Regions from separate parts of the Mesorhizobium sp. WSM4837 genome, predicted to be linked through region 1. Evidence: predicted binding sites of a transcription regulator. Region 1 holds the regulator's gene; the other holds the start of a gene.
What was found. Region 1 encodes LexA, which represses DNA repair genes until DNA is damaged. Its sites were predicted from a motif close to TGTTCNNNNTGTGTTCNG; they were not measured.
Positions count from the first base shown of each region.

Region 2: a site for LexA is predicted at 3,068-3,085, ahead of uvrA (excinuclease ABC subunit UvrA). Genes of this name have one in related genera too.

Region 1 covers NZ_JBVVQE010000025.1:76,427-81,868, forward strand. Annotated here, with positions in the region: gene moaC (cyclic pyranopterin monophosphate synthase MoaC) at 1-450, shown strand, start outside; gene AC0L3D_RS16870 (molybdopterin molybdotransferase MoeA) at 450-1,655, shown strand; gene lexA (transcriptional repressor LexA) at 1,760-2,497, shown strand; gene AC0L3D_RS16880 (ComEC/Rec2 family competence protein) at 2,491-4,947, opposite strand; gene gltX (glutamate--tRNA ligase) at 5,049-5,442, shown strand, end outside.
Region 2 covers NZ_JBVVQE010000033.1:32,343-37,784, forward strand. Annotated here, with positions in the region: gene uvrA (excinuclease ABC subunit UvrA) at 6-2,927, opposite strand; gene AC0L3D_RS19805 (hypothetical protein) at 3,813-4,013, shown strand; gene AC0L3D_RS19810 (ATP-dependent Clp protease proteolytic subunit) at 4,043-4,648, opposite strand; gene AC0L3D_RS19815 (SRPBCC family protein) at 4,670-5,152, opposite strand; gene AC0L3D_RS19820 (ArsR/SmtB family transcription factor) at 5,149-5,442, opposite strand, start outside.

The DNA.
Region 1 (5,442 bases):
GTCGATGTCGGCGACAAGGCGGAGACGACCCGCACGGCAATCGCCGAAGGTCTTGTCTCGATGCGGCCCGAAACGCTGAAAATGATTCTCGACGGCGATGCCAAGAAGGGCGACGTGCTGGGCACGGCGCGCATCGCCGGCATCATGGCGGCCAAGAGGACGCATGAGCTGATCCCGCTCTGCCATCCGCTGCTGTTGACCAAGATATCGGTAGACATCGAACCTGACGCGAAGCTGCCCGGCCTGAAGGTCACGGCGCTGGCCCGTGTCACCGGCAAGACCGGCGTCGAGATGGAAGCGCTGACCGCCGTCTCGGTCGCCTGCCTGACCATCTATGATATGGCCAAGGCGGTCGATCGCGGCATGGCGATCTCCGGCATCAGGCTGGTGGAAAAGACCGGCGGCAAATCCGGCGACTACAAGGCGGATGCCCAGGGGGCAGGCCAATAATGGCGCTGCTTGCGGTCGCCGAGGCGCTCGAGCACCTGCTTGCGGATGCTGCGCCCTTGCCGGCTGAAAGCGTCGCCCTGATGGATGCCGCCGACCGCGTGCTGGCGGAGCCGCTCATGGCGCTCCGCACCCAGCCGCCATTCAACGCGTCGGCCATGGACGGCTATGCCGTGCGGGCCGACGATGTCGCGTCCGTGCCCGCGAGACTTTCGGTGATCGGCATGGCGCCGGCCGGACGAGGCTTTGCCGGAACAGTCGGCGCGGCGCAGGCCGTGCGCATCTTCACCGGCGCGCCGCTTCCCGGAGGCGCCGACACCATCGTCATCCAGGAGAATGTCCGCGACCTCGGCGGCGGCATGGTCGAAGTGACCGCGCCGACGGTTGAAGGCCGCAACATCCGCCGCCTCGGGCTCGATTTCTTGCAGGGCGACATGCTGCTGGAGAAGGGCCGCCTGCTTGATCCCGCGGCATTGTCGCTGGCGGCGTCGGCCAACCACCAGCAGGTCCGCGTGGTGAAACGGCCGCTGGTCGCCATCATCGCCACCGGCGACGAATTGCTGCCGCCGGGCAGCGACCTTGGCCCCGACCAGATCATCTCCTCCAATGCCTATGGCGTCGCCGCCGCGGCCCGCTCGGTCGGCGCCTGCGCACTCGATCTCGGCATCGCCCCCGACCGCAAGGAGGCGATCGCCGCGCTGGTGAAAAAAGCCGTCGCCGCAGGCGCGGACGTCATCGTTACGCTGGGCGGCGCCTCGGTCGGCGACCACGACCTCGTCCATGACGTGCTGACCGGCGAAGGCATGGCGCTCGATTTCTGGAAAATCGCCATGCGGCCCGGCAAGCCACTGATGTTCGGGCGGCTGGGCGCCATCCGCTGCATCGGCCTGCCTGGCAATCCGGTGGCCAGCCTGGTCGGCACGCAGCTCTTTCTGAAGCCGCTGCTGGCGCGGCTCGGCGGCCGCGCGTTCCGCCAGGACATGCGTCAGGCGCGGCTCGGCGCCGCCATGCCGGCCAACGATCTCAGGCAGGACTATGTACGCGCGGTGGTGAAGGAAGAAGCTGGCACGCTTGAGGCAACGCCGTTCAGTGTCCAGGATTCCTCGATGCTCAGAATGCTGGCCGACGCCAACGGACTGGTCGTGCGCGAGCCATTCGCTCCCGCGGCCGCAGCGGGCGCCGCCTGCAGCGTGCTGATGCTACGCTGAACAAAACGTCAACACATTCATTAAACTTTAAATGGTTGCGGAACACAACTGGAACAGATAGTGTTTGTTCTGGGTTTGTTTTTCTGATTCTGTTGGGGGTCGCGATGCTGACACGCAAACAACATGAACTGCTGATGTTCATTCACGAGCGGCTGAAGGAAAGCGGCATTCCGCCCTCGTTCGACGAGATGAAGGAAGCGCTCGACCTCGCCTCCAAATCGGGGATCCACCGGCTGATCACGGCGCTGGAGGAACGCGGTTTCATTCGCCGCCTGCCCAACCGCGCCCGCGCGCTGGAGGTGCTGCGCCTGCCCGATTCAATCGCGCCGGGCCTCAATGCGGCGCGCAAATTCTCGCCGAGCGTCATTCAAGGCTCCCTTGGGCAGGGCGGCCTCGGACGCCAGATCAAGCCGGCGCCTTCGCGCATGCGTGCGGCCGGCAATGACGACGACGTCGCTGCCACCGTTTCCATACCGGTGATGGGCCGCATCGCTGCCGGTGTGCCGATCGACGCCATCCAGCACCAGACGCATTCGATCTCGGTGCCACCGGACATGATCACCGGCGGCACGCACTACGCGCTGGAGGTCAAGGGTGATTCGATGATCGAGGCCGGCATCTTCGACGGCGACACGGTCATCATCCGCAACGCCGACACCGCCCAGCCTGGCGAGATCATTGTCGCTCTGGTCGACGAGGAGGAAGCGACGCTGAAGCGATTTCGCCGCAAAGGTGCCTCTATCGCACTGGAAGCCGCCAATCCGGCCTACGAGACGCGCATCTTCGGGCCGGACCGGGTCAAGGTGCAGGGCAAGCTCGTCGGATTGATCCGGCGTTACTGAACGGCGGGCTTCCTGGGTTTCTCGGCCCTGCGGTATGGCGGCAGGCCCCTCGCCTCGCGCGAAAATCGCCGCTGCTCATGCCAGGGCCTATATGGCTGTCTGACGGCAAAACGGATTTCTGCGCGCGTCGTCGCCGATAGCGGATCGAAGAAGACGGCGGCACTGCCCATGCGAGCGAGCTGCCGTTTGGTGACGACGAGAACCAGCGGGTTGCGGCAGGGTTTGTAATAGGCTGTGGCATCGTCGATGACGATCAAATCCGCAAAGGCACAGGCCGGCCGCGCGGTTTCACGGTTGTCGGCGAGCGCGATGAGCGCGCCGGACGGATGCCGGGCCAGGCACAGGCCGGCAGTGCAGGTGAAAGGCGCTCCCGGCGGCAGGTCGGCCGGATCGGCGATGTCGAACCGCACATCTCCTTTTTCGAATGTCTCCGGCTCGACGATCGTTGTTGAAACCAGCGCATGTTTCCAGTTGTCGGTGGTGAATTCGTTCGAACGCACCCGGTTGACGGCAAGTTCGCCGCCGCCGATCGGCAGTGCCACCAGATGCGCATCCTCCGAGATCAGCACGTCGGGGGTGCGCGTCTCGGAAATCGTCAGCAGGCCGGCGAGCGCAAAGGGAAGTGCCGCAACCCGCAGCCACGTCGTGGCCATCGTGGCGATGACCAGGGCGACCGTCACCAGCAGAACCGATTGCAACGAAATCAGGCCGACTGCATCGACCGGCGAACGCTCCGAGATCCATCCCGAAATTGCAATCATCGCCGTCAGGCCCTTGCCCATCATGTAGAGGAAAGGGCCGTCGAGGCCGAAAGGCATTGCCAAGGCGCTGAGGACGGCCAGGAACATGACGATCGTGACGATCGGCATGACCGCCAGATTGGCGAACAGGCTGAGCGGCGAGACGCGCTGGAAGTGCCAGATGGCGAAGAGCGCGGTGGCGCTGCCGGCAATGATGGAGGTCATTGCGATGGTGCCTGCCCCAGCGACGAGCTTGCGCGTGACGAAAGCGGCCGGTGACCGTCGCTGTCGCGGCGCCTTGGCCTTGTCGGCACGAAAGTCGGACCAACTGGCATAGGCGCCCACGAGAGCCGCAGTCGCAGCGAAGGACATCTGGAAGCTTGGGCCGACCACCTCGTGCGGCGACACGACGATGACGGCGATGGCCGAAATCGCCAGGTTGCGCATGGTGAGTGCCGCCCGGTCGAACAGCACGGCGACAAGCATTACCGCCAGCATGATGAAGCTGCGTTCAGCCGCGACCACGATACCGGAGAAAATCAGATAGGCAGCGATGGAGACGAGTGCGGCAGCAGCCGCATATTTCTTGACCGGCCGGCGCGACGAAAAGTCGGGAAACAGCGCAAAGGCGCTGCGCAGCAATCCCATGACGGTGCCGGCGACAAGCGCCATGTGCAGGCCGGAAATGGAGATGATGTGGTAGATGCCGGTGCGCCGCATCGATTCGTTTATCTCTTCGGGGATGCCGGCACGCACGCCGACGATCAGCGCAGCGGCAATCTCCCCCTCGGCACCACCGATGCTGTCCCTGATATGGTCGGCGATGGTTTCGCGCGCCTTCTCGATCGACGAAGAAAGGCGTGCGGTTAACGGTGCATCTTCGGAGACGACGATCTTTGGACTGCCGAGGAAAAAGCCACTGGCACCGATACCGGCGAAATAGCTGTCAAAGGAAAAGTCAAAGCTGTCCGGTCTGACCGGGCCAGTCGGAGGCAGAAGCCTCACATAGCCGGTTGCCACCGAGCCTGCGGTCATCTCAGCGGGAATCTTGCGTGCCGACACCCTGACACGTTCGGGTGCATAACGCAGTGTCGGCCGGGCGGTCGACATCACATCGATGGTCAGCCTGATCCGGCCGTTCGCCATTTGGTCGAGCCTGACGACACGGCCGGTCAGCCGGGTCTGGATTTCCGAACCGAGCATCTTCGTTCCGGCGCGCCAGGTTTCAACCTTGGCGGCGAGCACACCAAGCGCGCACAGCAACGCTGCCATGAAGCACAGGTGCGTTTTGCGGCGTGAGCGCGTGACGGCCGCACACAATGCCGTAAGGACCACGACGGCGATGGGCTGGGCAAAGTCCGGTTCGACGGCAAGCGAAAAATAGACGATCACCCCGCATGCCAGGAAAACCGGCACCAGCAGGAAGGCGACGCCCCGGTCGAGTTCCAGGCCGGCTGCCGCGGCCACGCTGTTGCGGACACCGGATGGTGAAAGATGGCTGAGCTGTCGGCGAAAACGAATGACAGGGCCGGGTGCTGAAGCCGGTATCGGCGCCGGGCGATCCGGCGAAAGAGGTTGGATGCTCAGCGGCGACGCAGGCAGCGAAACGGGTAGCGACTCAGTGTGAGGAACGTCGGCAAACAGCGATCGTTCGCTGACGCTTGCGGTCGCGCCCTCGCTCTCGTCCACGCCGCGGCCTGGTCCAGCCATAGGGTTCGCCCCTTGCGCCCTTGACCTCCTATGCTACATGAACGCGCGACGCGCGAAAGTCCGCGCACCACATCCGTTTTCTGCGCTTGCCCAGGAGTTCCATGTCGGACAAGGTCGTCACCCGTTTTGCCCCTTCGCCCACCGGATTCCTGCATATTGGCGGGGCGCGCACGGCGCTGTTCAATTGGCTGTATGCGAAACACACTGGCGGCAAGATGCTGCTGCGCATCGAGGACACCGATCGCGAGCGTTCGACCGATGCGGCAACCGCTGCCATCCTCGATGGGCTCTCCTGGCTCGGCCTCACCTGGGACGGCGAACCGGTATCCCAGTTCGAGCGCGCGCCGCGCCACCGCGCGGTTGCCGAGGAGCTGGTGCGCCTCGGCAAAGCCTATTACTGCTATGCGACGCCGGCCGAGCTGGAGGCGATGCGCGAGAGTGCGCGGGCCAACGGCTTGCCTCCCCGCTATGACGGCCGCTGGCGCGACCGCGACC
Region 2 (5,442 bases), on a different contig from region 1:
TTCGCTCACTCCGCCGCTTCGCGCTTGCCTCCGGGGCGCCGCTCCAAAAGTTCCCTAAGGAACTGGCCGGTGTAGCTGCGTTTTTCGCGGACGATATCCTCCGGCGTGCCTGAGGCCACCAACTCGCCGCCGCCGTCGCCGCCCTCGGGACCGAGGTCGAGCACCCAGTCCGCGGTTTTTATCACCTCGAGATTGTGCTCGATGACGACCACCGTGTTGCCCTGATCGACCAGCTCGTGCAGCACTTCTAAGAGCTTGGCGACATCGTGGAAATGCAGGCCGGTGGTCGGCTCGTCGAGGATGTAGAGCGTCTTGCCGGTCGCCTTGCGCGACAGTTCCTTGGCCAGCTTGATGCGCTGCGCCTCGCCGCCCGACAAAGTCGTCGCCTGCTGGCCGACATGGATGTAGCCGAGGCCGACCTGCTTCAGCGTCTCCAGCTTGTCGCGCACGCCGGGCACGGCGGCGAAGAAATCGACGCCTTCCTCGACCGTCATGTCGAGCACGTCGGCAATCGACTTGCCCTTGAACAGAACGTCGAGCGTCTCTCTGTTGTAGCGCTTGCCGTGACATACGTCGCAGGTGACATAGACGTCGGGCAAAAAGTGCATCTCGATCTTGATGACGCCGTCGCCCTGGCAGGCTTCGCAGCGACCGCCCTTGACGTTGAACGAGAAGCGGCCTGGCTGATAGCCGCGCGCCTTGGACTCCGGCAGGCCGGCGAACCAGTCGCGGATCGGCGTGAAGGCGCCGGTATAGGTGGCGGGATTGGAGCGCGGCGTCCGTCCGATCGGCGACTGGTCGATATCAATGACCTTGTCGAGGAATTCGAGGCCCTCGATGCGGTCGTGCTCGGCCGGGTGCTCGCGCGAGCCCATGATGCGGCGCGACGCCGCCTTGAACAAGGTCTCGATCAGGAAGGTCGACTTGCCGCCGCCGGAGACGCCGGTGACGGCGGTGAAGGTGCCGAGCGGGATTTCGGCGGTAACGTTCTTCAGATTGTTGCCGCGCGCGCCGACGATCTTCAGGCGCCGGTTCTTCTTGGCCTCGCGCCGCACCGCCGGCGTTGCCACTTCGAGCTCGCCGGACAAATATTTGCCGGTGATCGAGGCGGGGCTGGCCATGATCTGCTGCGGCGTTCCCTGCGCGATGATGTGGCCGCCGTGGATGCCGGCGGCCGGGCCGATATCGACGACATAATCGGCATGCAGGATGGCGTCTTCGTCATGCTCGACGACGATCACCGTGTTGCCGATGTCGCGCAAATGCTTCAGCGTGTCGAGCAGGCGCGCATTGTCGCGCTGGTGCAGGCCGATCGACGGCTCGTCCAGCACATAGAGCACGCCGGTGAGGCCGGAGCCGATCTGCGAGGCCAGCCGAATGCGCTGGCTCTCGCCGCCCGACAGCGTGCCGGAATTGCGCGACAGCGTCAGGTAGTCGAGCCCGACATCGTTGAGGAAGCGCAGCCGCTCGCGGATTTCCTTGAGCACGCGCACCGCGATCTCGTTCTGCTTGTCGCTGAGTGCGGCGGGCAGCTCGGTGAACCATTGGTCGGCCTTGCGGATCGACAGCTCGGTGACCTCGCCGATGTGCTTGCCGGCAATCTTCACCGCCAGCGCTTCCGGCTTCAGCCGGTAGCCGCGGCAGGCCGGGCAAGGTGTGGCCGACATGAAGCGCTCGATCTCCTCGCGCATCCAGGCAGATTCGGTTTCCTTCCACCGCCGTTCGAGATTGGGGATCACGCCTTCGAAGGTCTTTGTCGTCTGGTAGGAGCGCAGCCCGTCATCATACTGGAAAGTGACCTCGCGCTCGCCGGTGCCGTGCAGGATGGCTCGCTTTGCCTCTTCGGTCAGGTCCCGGAACTTGTCCCCTAGTTTGAAGCCATAAGCCTTGCCCAGCGCCTCGAGCGTCTGCACGTAATAGGGTGAGGTCGATTTCGCCCATGGGCTGACGGCGCCGGCGCGCAGCGACAGATTGTCGTCGGGCACGATCAGGCTGGCGTCGATGGCGCGCTGGCTGCCGAGGCCGTCGCAGGTCGGGCAGGCGCCGAACGGGTTGTTGAAGGAAAACAGCCTGGGCTCGATCTCGGGAATGGTGAAGCCTGACACCGGGCAGGCGAATTTTTCGGAGAACAGGATGCGCTCATGCGTCTCATTCTTCGATTTGTTGACCGAATCCTCGCCGGTCTGGCTGGCGTCGAGCGGCCGGTCGGCGAATTCGGCCACTGCCAGCCCGTCGGCGAGCTTCAGCGCGGTCTCGATGGAATCGGCAAGCCGCGTCGCCAGATCGCCGCGCACGACGATGCGGTCGACGACGACGTCGAGGTCATGCTTGTACTTCTTGTCCAGCGCCGGCACGTCGGCGATTTCGTAAAAGACACCGTCGACCTTGACGCGCTGAAAACCCTTTTTCTGCAGCTCCAGCAGTTCCTTGCGGTATTCGCCTTTGCGGCCTCGCACCATCGGCGCCAGGATGAACAGACGCGTGCCTTCCTCGACCGCCAGCACGCGGTCGACCATCTGCGACACCGTCTGGCTCTCGATCGGCAGGCCGGTGGCCGGCGAATAGGGGATGCCGACGCGCGCGAACAGCAGCCGCATATAGTCGTAGATCTCGGTGACGGTGCCAACCGTCGAGCGCGGGTTCTTCGACGTGGTCTTCTGCTCGATGGAGATGGCCGGCGACAAGCCGTCGATCTGGTCGACATCAGGCTTCTGCATCATTTCGAGGAACTGCCGCGCATAGGCCGACAGGCTCTCGACGTAGCGGCGCTGGCCCTCGGCATAGATGGTGTCGAAGGCGAGCGACGACTTGCCTGACCCCGACAGCCCGGTCATGACGATCAGGCTGTCACGCGGCAGGTCGAGATCGACATTCTTCAGATTGTGTTCGCGCGCCCCGCGAATGGAAAGATATTTATGGTCGGCCATCGCCGGTCGCCGCCTCAGATCTGGAATCTCGTGGGATGGCGGGTTGTCCCGGCCATCCCCTATGTAGGTAATTTCGCCACCGTTTCGAGAGAACTCTCGACCAAGCCTTTAACCGTCTTTCGCGCGGGCGAGCAAGCGGAAAGAACAAAGGCCGAACACGCTCCTGACAAATGCGTTCATGTAATCCACAGCCGACGTCGCGCTGCTCAAAACGGATGCAAATTTCGGATTCGCCACACAAGCGATCACGTTTTTGGTAAATCGGCTATCCAACTGTTGACGTCTCGGGCTCAGGGGGGCAGACTCCGAACGTCACCGAAGCCGACCGTCTTTCGATGGCCTCGCCGCCCCAAGGCGGCCTGCGAGACGCCGCAGGCTTTGCGATATGCGCTTCGGACGACACCAGTCGCAATGGACAGAAAAGGAGAGCAGAGGAATGACTCCACCGGACAGTTCCTTGAGGCTCCACGTGTCGCTGGAGCCGCGGCAGGCATAAGTGCCAGGGCTAGGCGTTTTGCGCCGCCCGACAAACCGTGACCTGCCGATCCCATTAAAATCAGAGACTACTAGTCGGATCGTCGGCTGAATGCCGCGAAGCATCCGAAATCAAAAGCCGGCAGTGTACTCCCGGCGAGTTTGGATTTCAGATCCAAAAAAAGCCCCGACCGTTTGCGGAAGCAGCGGCGGGGCTGTTCGTTTCAGAGCCGCAGGCGCACGAGCGCCTTGAGATTGTGGCAGCGATGAAGGCCGATGGAGGTGTCCTATCACCGGGGGCCTTCATCGAGCCCGCGCCGACATCGAAGGTTATGCTGCCGGAAATCCTGACATCGGTATCGCCGATCTTGAACTGGCGGTTCGGCAGCCGGCTTGGCGATGCGATAGTCGTTGGTCACACCGGGCAGCGTGCCGTTCTGCGAAGGCGGTGAACTGTCTTCGGCGAACGCCGCGCCGGAGGTCATCGCCGCGACGGCGATACCGATAATCAGCCGATTCAAGCAAATGCGTGAGATCTCAGACATCGGCGGACTGTATCGCCGCACTCTGGCCGAAGCCAGACCGGTGGCGATCAACTGGCCGAACGGCTGACCGACGTTGCTTATGAGCCGGCTACCCTTTCACGCCGCTCTCTTACGCGTGTCAAAAACATGGTCGACAAGGCCCCATGTCTTTGCCTCCGCGGCGGTCATGAAATGATCGCGGTCGAGCGTGCGTTCGACTTCTTCGAACGTGCGACCACAGTGGTGCGCGTAAAGCTCGGTCATGCGCCGCTTGGTCCTGAGGATGCCTTCGGCGTGGCGCTGGATGTCGGAGGCCTGGCCCTGGAAACCGCCTGACGGCTGGTGCAGCAGGATGCTGGCGTTGGGCAGCGCGATGCGTCGCCCCGGTGTGCCGGCCATCAGCAGGAACGAGGCCATCGAGGCGGCAAAGCCCATGCAGACGGTGGATACCGGACTGCTTATATACTGCATCGTGTCGTAGATGGCGAAACCGCTGGTCACCACGCCGCCCGGCGAATTGATGTAGAGGGAAATCTCCTTATCGGGATTGTCGGATTCCAGCGACAGGAGCTGGGCACAGACCAGCGCCGACACATTGTCGTCGATCGGACCGTTGATGAAGACGATGCGCTCGCGCAGCAGCCGCGAAAAAATGTCGAAGGCGCGTTCGCCGCGGCTCGACTGCTCGATCACCATCGGCACCAGATTGGCAAAACCGCTCATCGCTTTTCTCCGTTGTGCCGCTCAGGCCGCGCGCAGGGAGAGGCGAGGCGTGTTTGCGGCTATGGTCTGTCTCGGGTTGTGTGCGTCGAACGAAAGCCTGCAACCGGCGCCGGCAACGGCAGGCGTGGCTACTCGTGCAAATCCGTCGTGGACGATGCGCAGATGGGTGCCGCCCGACACAGTGCGGTCGAGCGTGAAGGTGACGATACTGTCCAGCGGGCTGGTGAGCGGATGCGCTGTATTGCCAGGCGCCGGCCGCTCCCGCCAGGAGTAACGCAGCAGGCGTTCGGGCTCGGCGTCGAGGATTTCGCACTCGATCGGTGCATCCGGCCTGGCAAAGGCAAAGCGGCCGCCGATCTCCGGCTTGATGTCGTTCGGCATCATCCAGGCCGCGAGCAGGTCCGGCACAGTGAGCGCCCGCCACACTTTTTCCGGCGGCTCTGGAAGCTCGCACTCGAACTCGATAGAATCTGCCGTCATGTCTGAATGCTGTTTTGCCGTCATTGGTCCATATCCTTCAAAACCGCCTTGAGCCGTTCGATACGCTCGGGCCAGAACGCACGGTAGCGCTCGATCCAGCCGAGCAGTGGGTCAAGCCCTTGCGGATCGGCGCGATAATAGGCGTTGCGGCCGGCTCGCCGCTCGGCTACCAGGCCGGCGCCGCGCAGCACTGCGAGATGCTGCGACACGGCCGGTTGCGACACGCTCAGGCCGCTGCGCAGTTCCGATACCGTCATCTCGCCGGCGGCGAGCCGTTCATAGACGGCGCGGCGCGTCGGGTCGGCAAGCGCTCG